One region of the Caballeronia sp. INML3B genome, then DNA from elsewhere that is predicted to be linked to it. Evidence: riboswitches for the same ligand, from Rfam matches in the RefSeq annotation. Region 1 holds a riboswitch; the other holds the start of a gene.
What was found. A riboswitch is a leader RNA that binds a small molecule or an ion and turns the genes downstream of it on or off. The one in region 1 is predicted to bind thiamine pyrophosphate.
Positions count from the first base shown of each region.

Region 2: linked by a shared signal. The riboswitch ahead of NCS58_RS13175 (FAD-dependent oxidoreductase) and the one ahead of thiC (phosphomethylpyrimidine synthase ThiC) in region 1 are both predicted to bind thiamine pyrophosphate.

Region 1 is NZ_JALQDI010000005.1:128,956-133,371, reverse strand. Features, by position in the region: gene NCS58_RS05385 (hypothetical protein) at 216-629, opposite strand; gene NCS58_RS05380 (EamA family transporter) at 849-1,790, opposite strand; TPP riboswitch at 2,038-2,182, shown strand; gene thiC (phosphomethylpyrimidine synthase ThiC) at 2,325-4,256, shown strand.
Region 2 is NZ_JALQDI010000030.1:25,806-30,221, reverse strand. Features, by position in the region: gene NCS58_RS13180 (ABC transporter ATP-binding protein/permease) at 1-1,489, opposite strand, end outside; TPP riboswitch at 1,720-1,844, shown strand; gene NCS58_RS13175 (FAD-dependent oxidoreductase) at 2,027-3,175, shown strand; gene thiS (sulfur carrier protein ThiS) at 3,192-3,389, shown strand; gene NCS58_RS13165 (thiazole synthase) at 3,413-4,219, shown strand; gene thiE (thiamine phosphate synthase) at 4,216-4,416, shown strand, end outside.

The DNA.
Region 1 (4,416 bases):
ATGTATTAGGCCGGGTGCCCAACGAGGGCGAAGCGCATTCTGCGCTTAAACGGCAGTCCGACGCACGAACGCTCGAGCGCGCCTTCCGGATATGCCTTCGACGGCTCGCGTCAAGCTCTAGACTCATCTGTTCGCCATGATGCGTCACCAGTGCGCGAAGGACGGGCCACATACCCACGTAGTGCACCATGAAGCTCGTGGGCGTCTGAAGCTGATTAGGCGTGTTGAGCGTCGTGCAATCGAGTAACTCGTCTTCGGCGGCCATGCCATTGCGCCGCATTACGTGAATGAAAAGATCTTGATCGCCGCCGTTCGAGTAGACGGACGACTTGTCCGCGAATCTCGCGACCACCTGCTGATCTGCGATCCTCCATCAGCGTTTCGCATCGGATATCGGTCAAAAGCAGGGAGTCTTGCGTCAGCAGCAGAACAAGATCGCCCTCGGCGCAGGCACGCAGGGTCCGCAACAACACCTGGTATTTCAGGATCATGCGCATTTGCAACCAGCCGATCGCGCTCGCATCGACGTATTCGTGTGCGTACCCCTGCCGCGCGCAATAGCGGCGATGGTTCTCAAACGACGCGCGAGCGTTAACGTCGGTGAAAAAACTGATGACGTGGGTGGCCATGGCGATGCTCCGTGTTGCCGCGTGTCGGCTCCGCGACGCGCTCTGGCCGCTGATTCTGTCCGGCGCTCGGCGCGCGGGCAAGTACGAAGACAGATTGTTTCACCCTGATGGTCCGAAGACAGAAGTTCGGGGGCGCCCGAATATCCGCGCCGCGATACGGACACCCAGCCCAGCGATTACGGACTCGCGACGATTACGCGCTCTTCGGCAAGAAGTCTGTCAAGCCAGCCCCCGCCGCCGATAATCGAACCAAAAAGAAAGCCCCACGGAAAGCAAAATAACGACCGTCGCAATCACGGTCCATTGCGTGACGACTTCGCCGAGCAACAACGCGCCCAACATGACCGCGACCACCGGATTCACATAAAGACAACTCGTCGCGACAATCGTGCTCGTATTGCGAATCAGAAAGTTATACGCGACATATGCAGCCATCGATCCGATCACCACGAGATACACGAACGAAAATCCCGCGCCGACGCTCATGTGCGTCAGACGCTCGCCCGACGCCAGCGCGATCGCCGTCGCGATCAGCCCGCCCAGGCCGATCTGCAAGGCCGTCGACATCAGCAGATCCGACGGCTGCCGCAGACGCGTCGCCAGATGCGCGCCGCCCGCCCAGAAAATCGCGGCGCACAGAATCGCCAGCGTGCCGACAGTCGAACTCGGAGAAGGATCGCCGTGGTTCAGCAGCACGATGCCGATGAGACCGAGCGCCACCGCGAACCATTCGCCTCTCGCGACGCCGCGTCCGCTGAGCGCGGTGAAGATCGTCGCGAAGAGCGGCACGGTGGCCACCATCACCGCGGCCGTGCCGGTGCCGACCGTGCGCATGCCGTAGGCCATCATCCCGCTCGACAAGCCCTCCAGCAAAGTGCCGACGATCGCCGCATTGCGCACTTCCCGCGCGCTCGGCCACACCGCCTTGCGATGCACGGCGATCGCGAAGAGCCCGACCCCGGCGCACAGGTTTCGCAGGCCGCCGAGCATGAGCGGCGGGAACGATTCGAGCGACAGATGAATCCCGAGATACGTCGAGCCCCACACGAGATACACGACGGCCAGCGCGAGCGCGACTTGCCCTTTGAAGGAGCGCGGCGCACGAAACGGAAAGCGGTCGGGGAAACTGAACGGCAGGCGCGGCGGCGGCAGAGCGGACATGCATTACTCCGCGACGGCTGCGCGCCGGATGACTGCGAGAGAGACCGGGAAATACGCTGCGGCAACTACCAGACTGGACGGCATGACGGAACGAAAGAAGTGCGGATTGCGCCGAGGAGAGACCGCGCAATCCCCCGGGAAAACCCCGAGAATTCGCGGCGCTCGACATTATGCAGTAAGCACGGAACGCGATTGCACAACTTTACGAATGGTTGCCAAGACGCTACGCCGCGGTGTAACGTGTCGGCTGCTAACGCGGGGGTCCTGCGTTGCACATCGTGATTTCGATCATCGGTTCATTCGACGAAATCGCTTCGTGTGGCGTGGGTGAGAAATACCCTTTGAACCTGATCTGGATAATGCCAGCGCAGGGAAGCGTTCGGGTTCCATGGTTCGCAGCATCCAGGCCACTTCTTCCGGACCCGTACCTTTCCATCTCGTTCCTCCCTGTTTAGCTCCTGAATCAGCCGAGCTCGACGGCGTTCGTCCGCGTCGAGTCCGGATAAAACCGTCCCACACAGGAGAGACAGCCACATGAATGCCAACCCGAAATTCCTGTCCGAGAATGCCGTCGTCGATGCCGCCGCCATCGCGCCGCTGCCGAACTCGCGCAAGGTCTACGTGACCGGCTCGACGCCCGACATCCGCGTGCCGATGCGCGAAATCACGCAATCGGACACCCCCGACGGCTTCGGCGGCGAGAAGAATCCGCCGGTGTACGTGTACGACACGTCCGGCCCGTACACCGACCCGGAGGCGAAGATCGACATCCGCTCGGGCTTGCCCGCGCTGCGCCGCGCGTGGATCGAGCGTCGCGGCGACACGGAGGAACTCGCGGGACTGTCGAGCGAATTCGGCCGCGAGCGCGCCGCCGATCCGAAGACGGCCGAACTGCGCTTCCCCGACCTGCATCGCCATCCGCGTCGCGCGGTGGCCGGAAAGAACGTCTCGCAGATGCACTACGCACGGCAGGGCATCATCACGCCGGAGATGGAGTACATCGCGATCCGCGAGAACCAGCGGCGCGCCGAATATCTCGAAAGCCTGAAGAAGAGCGGCCCGAACGGCGAAAAGCTCGCGGCCATGATGGGCCGCCAGCACCCCGGCCAGGCGTTCGGCGCGGCGGCGTTCGGCAAGGACGGGCTCCAGGCAATCACACCCGAATTCGTGCGCGAGGAAGTGGCGCGCGGCCGCGCGATCATCCCGGCGAACATCAATCACCCGGAAAGCGAGCCGATGATCATCGGACGCAACTTCCTCGTGAAGATCAACGCGAACATCGGCAATTCGGCGGTGACCTCCTCCATCGGCGAGGAAGTCGACAAGATGACGTGGGCGATCCGCTGGGGCGGCGACACGGTCATGGATCTCTCGACGGGCAAGCACATTCACGAAACGCGCGAGTGGATCATCCGCAATTCGCCGGTGCCGATCGGCACCGTGCCGATCTATCAGGCGCTCGAAAAGGTCAACGGCAAGGCCGAGGACCTGACGTGGGAAATCTTCCGCGACACGCTGATCGAGCAGGCGGAACAAGGCGTCGATTACTTCACGATTCATGCGGGCGTGCGCCTCCAATACGTGCCGCTGACGGCCAACCGCATGACGGGCATCGTGTCGCGCGGCGGCTCGATCATGGCGAAGTGGTGCCTCGCGCATCACAAGGAAAGCTTCATCTACGAGCACTTCGAAGACATCTGCGAAATCATGAAGCAATACGATGTCTCGTTCTCGCTCGGCGACGGCCTGCGCCCCGGCTCGATCTACGACGCCAACGACGAAGCGCAGCTCGGCGAGCTCAAGACCCTCGGCGAACTGACGCAGGTCGCCTGGAAGCACGACGTGCAGGTGATGATCGAAGGCCCCGGCCATGTGCCGATGCAGCTCATCAAGGAGAACATGGACCTGCAACTGGAATGGTGCGACGAGGCGCCCTTCTACACGCTCGGGCCGCTGACCACGGACATCGCGCCGGGATACGACCACATCACGTCGGGCATCGGCGCGGCGATGATCGGCTGGTTCGGCACGGCGATGCTCTGCTACGTCACGCCGAAGGAACACCTCGGCCTGCCGAACAAGGACGACGTCAAGGAAGGCATCATCACCTACAAGCTCGCGGCGCACGCGGCGGATCTGGCGAAGGGTCATCCGGGCGCGCAAGTTCGCGATAACGCGCTGTCCAAGGCGCGTTTCGAGTTCCGTTGGGAAGACCAGTTCAACCTTGGCCTCGATCCGGACAAGGCGCGCGAATTCCACGACGAAACCCTGCCGAAGGATTCGGCCAAAGTCGCGCACTTCTGCTCGATGTGCGGCCCGCATTTCTGCTCGATGAAGATCACGCAGGACGTACGCGATTTCGCCGCGAAGCAGGGCTTGAGCGAAAACGAGGCGCTCGCCAAAGGCATGGAGACGAAGGCGATCGAATTCGTGAGAAAGGGCTCGGAAATCTATCAGCCGACCTGATGCTCGTTTTTGGCTGACAACGGCCTTTCGCACAGCGCGTGCGAAAGGCCGTTTTTTTATGGGGACCGGGCGCAATGTCTTGTCGCGCCTGGAGGAAAGATTGATCTGATGATTCAGGCACCTTTTCTGCTGAAGATGTGCACGAACCGGCGAAAACATG
Region 2 (4,416 bases), on a different contig from region 1:
CGCTTTCGTCCAGCCGATCCGCATAAGCTTCGAGATTGCACATGCGCAGCACTTCGCGCGATTCGTCGTCGCCGAAGGTGCCGCCGGGCGACGGATACGAAAGCGCCGCACGCAGCGTCCCGATCGGCAGATAGCTCATCTGCGGGATGAACATCATCTTTGCGTCGACGGGCGCGTCGATCGTGCCGTCGCCGAACGGCCACAAGCCCGCCAGCGCGCGCATCAACGTGCTCTTGCCCGATCCCGACGGCCCGACGACGAGCCAGCGCGAGCCCGGCTCGATCGACACGTTCGCCACGCGCGAGAGCGGCGTACCGTTGGGAAGCGCGAGCATGAGGCCGTTCGTCGTGAGCGACGGCGTGCTCGTGTAGTGCAGGTTGATGCCCCCGTGCTCCGTCGCCGGCGACGTTTCCTCGCGGATATGCGTCGAGCGCATCACGCGCTTGAATTCGCGCAGACGGTTGACGGTGGCGCGCCATTCGACCAACGTCGAATAACTGTTGATGAACCATGAAAACGAATCGCTGACCGTGCCGAACGCCGATGAAATCTGCATCAGCACGCCGAACGAAAACGCGCCCGCGAAGTAGCGCGGCGCGGCGACCATGATCGGAAAGATGATCGCGATCTGTCCGTAGAAGCTCAACACGAAAGTCATGCGCTTCGTGTACTTCATGATGAGCCACCAGTTGTCGCGGATGCGCTGGAAGATGGTCTTTGCGTTGGCGGTTTCGGTGGAGATGCCATCGTAGAACGCGATCTGCTCGGCGTTTTCGCGCACGCGAATCAGCCCGAAGCGAAAATCCGCTTCGACTTTCTGCTGCTGATAGTTGATCGACACGAGCGGATGCCCGACCTTCTGGATGATCAGCGAACCGAGAATCGCGTAGAGCGCGGCGGCCCACACCATGTAGCCGGGAATCGTGACCGGTGTGGCGCCGAGCGAGAAGGTGAGCGCGCCCGCGATGGTCCAGAGAATCGTGATGAAGGTAACGAGTGTGACGAGCGTCGAAAGCAGGTCGAGGGACAGCGAAAGCGTGGTGGTGGCGAAGGACTGCAGGTCGTCGGAAATACGCTGGTCGGGGTTGTCGGCGAGGCGATCGCGCTCGATGCGGTAGAACGCCTTGTCGCCGAGCCATTGCTCCAGAAACCTGTTGGTGAGCCACTGCCGCCAGCGAAACGCGAGCATCTGCCGCAGATAACGCCCGTACACCGCGAGCAGGATGTACGCGAACGCGAGGCCCGTGAAGATCAGCAGCAGATGAGGAAAGTCCCTGACGTTCTTGTTCTGCAGCGCGTTATAGAAGTCGGCGTTCCAGCTATTGAGCCGGACATTGATCCACACGACCGTCATGTTGATCGCGATGATCGCGACGAGCAGACCCCACGCGACACCGCGCTCCTCGGAAACCCAGTACGGCTTGATGAGGCTCCACGCCGAGACTTCGTCGGCCTTCTGCTGTGTGCTTTCGGTACGAATGTTGGTCATGAGCTTCCTGCTGATGCGCCCCGGGGCGCCCGATTGTTACGTCCGCGGCCAGGTCGCGCGCGCTTTTTCCGGCCCCGCGAATTGTTCCGGGATTGTCTTAACGTCCGCTTAATTTCGCGCGATCGTGCGGCGAACCGTGTTCGCGGCATTGTGCCAGAGTGCCGGCGCGGGCGATAAAAGGCGGGCAATCCCGGTTTGCAGCGCCTTCGCCTTTCATGTTTTAATGATCCTCGACGAAACAGGGGTGCTTCGCGCGCATCGGCGGCCGGAACGGTCGGCAGCGCGGCGAGGCTGAGAGAGACCCTTTGCACCCGATCCGGGTAATACCGGCGAGGGAAGTTTCCGGAGAACGCGCGAGTCACGCGCCATTCCTCCAGTCTCTTCCAGTATTTTCTTTCCGCCCGGCACCTTTCATCCATGCCGAGCCGGTCTCTCCGCTGATTTCGTCCTTGTGATGCGGCGCCGCGCCCGCACGGTCGAGATCGCGTACTTCGTCTCCTCGTCCAGTGCAGCGTCGGGCCCTTTGGAGACAGCGAATTGAACAGGATCGAACAGGGCGCACCGCGCCGGGAGGATTTCGCCGTCGTCGGCGGCGGGCTCGTCGGGCGGCTCGTCGCCTGGCAACTCGCTGGCGCGGGCCATGACGTCGCGCTCTACGAACGCGGCGACGCAGCGGGCACGCAGTCGGCTGCGTGGGTCGCCGCCGCGATGCTAGCGCCGCTCGCCGAGGCGGCGAGCGCGGAGCCGCTCGTCGTCGGGCTAGGGGCGGCGTCGCTCGAACGCTGGCCGCGTCTCATCGCGCAATTGCCCGAGCCGGTCTTCTTTCAGCGCAACGGAACGCTCGTCGTCTGGCACGGCGCGGATCGCGCGGAGGCGCCGCTGTTCGAGCGCCGCTTGCGCGCCAATTCGCCCGCCGACTTGCTCGATGGCGGGTTCGTCAAGCTCGCGGGCGCGCAGGTCGCGCAAGCCGAACCGGCACTGGGAACGCGTTTCGCGCAGGGCTGGCTGCTGCCGAACGAGGGTCAGCTGGATAACCGGCAGGCCTTGAGCGCGCTCGCGGCCGGCCTCACGGCGCGCGGCGTGCGCACGTACTGGAACACGCCGGTCGACGCCATGCCCGACGCCCGCTGGATCATCGATTGCCGCGGCTTGGGCGCAAAACCCGCGTGGCCCGCACTGCGCGGCATCCGGGGCGAAGTCGCGCGCGTGCATGCGCCGGGCATTGGGCTTTCGCGGCCCGTGCGGTTGCTGCATCCGCGCTATCCGCTCTATATCGCGCCCAAGGAGAACGATCTGTACGTGATCGGCGCGACGGAAGTGGAAGGAGAAGACATGTCGCCCGTAAGCGTGCGCTCGGCGCTGGAACTGCTGAGCGCCGCTTTCGCCGTGCATCCGGGCTTCGGCGAGGCGCGCATCCTTGAACTGAATTCGCATTGCCGGCCGACCTTGCCGGATCATCGGCCGGCCATCGTCTGGGACGGGGCGCGGACCGTGCGCGTGAACGGCCTGTACCGCCACGGCTTCATGATCGCGCCCGAAGTCGCAGATGTGGCGAGCTGTCTAGCGGAGGCGCTCGTTTCAGGCGACGTCGCCGATGCCGGGACCTTCGCCGATTTCCGCGGCGCCGCGCGCTGGCCCGAGCTGCTGCACGGCGCGTTCTCGGTCGCGCCCGCGCTGTCGCATTGAGCAAGAGACCAAAGCCATGAACATCCATATCAATCAGCGCGTCTTCGATTTGCCCGACGACGTCACCGTCACTCAAGCGCTCGCCGCGTTCGGCGCGAAGCCGCCATTCGCAGTCGCCTTGAACGGCCAGTTCGTGGCGCGCGGCGAGCACGCCACGAAAACGCTCGCCGCCGGCGACAAGCTCGATGTCGTGTCGCCCGTCGCGGGCGGCTGAACTCCGAACCGAAGGATCGAATCATGACCATCTCCACCGCCGACGTTCTCACGCTCTACGGCGAGACCTTTCCGAGCCGCGTGCTGCTCGGCACCTCGCGTTATCCGTCGCTGCAATCGCTTTCCGACTCCATCGACGCCGCTCGGCCAGGCATGGTCACGGTCGCGTTGCGCCGCCAGTCGGAAACGGGCGAAGCCGGCTTTTTCGATGTTTTGAAGCGCCACGGCGTCGCACTGCTTCCCAACACGGCCGGCTGCCAGAGCGTCGACGAGGTGCTCACGACCGCCCGCATGGCGCGCGAAGTCTTCGAGACGCCCTGGATCAAGCTGGAGCTGATCGGCGACGATTACACGCTGCAGCCCGATCCGATCGGCCTCGTCGAAGCGGCGGCGAAGCTGATTCGAGAGGGCTTCAAGGTGCTGCCGTATTGCACGGAGGACCTGGTGATCGGCCGGCGTCTGCTCGATGCGGGCTGCGAGGCGCTGATGCCGTGGGGCGCGCCGATCGGCACCGGTAAAGGCGTCACCAATCCGTACGGGCTGCGCACGCTGCGCGAGCGGCTGCCGGATGTGCCGCTAATCGTCGATGCCGGTCTCGGTGTGCCGTCGCACGCCTGCCAGGTGATGGAATGGGGCTTCGACGGCGTGCTGCTCAATACGGCCGTATCGCAGGCGACTTTCCCGCCGCAGATGGCGCGAGCCTTCGCGCTCGGCGTCGAAGCGGGACGCACGGCATTCCTCGCCGGGCCGATGGCCGAGCGCGACAGCGCGCAGGCGAGCACGCCGGTCGTCGGTATGCCGTTCTGGCATCAGGACGGAGGCGCGGCATGAGCTTGCTGAATCACGAAGTTTTCTGGCCGCCCGCCGACGAGTTGATCGAAGTCGCCGAGCGGATTCGCGCGCGTCTCGGCGAATGGCCCGCGGCTGAAACGCGCTGGCGCATTTGCCTGACCGCGCCGGAATCGCCGAAGGCCGGCGATCTGATCGTTATCGAGGCGCACGACGCGGACGCCGCCCGGCTCGCAAAA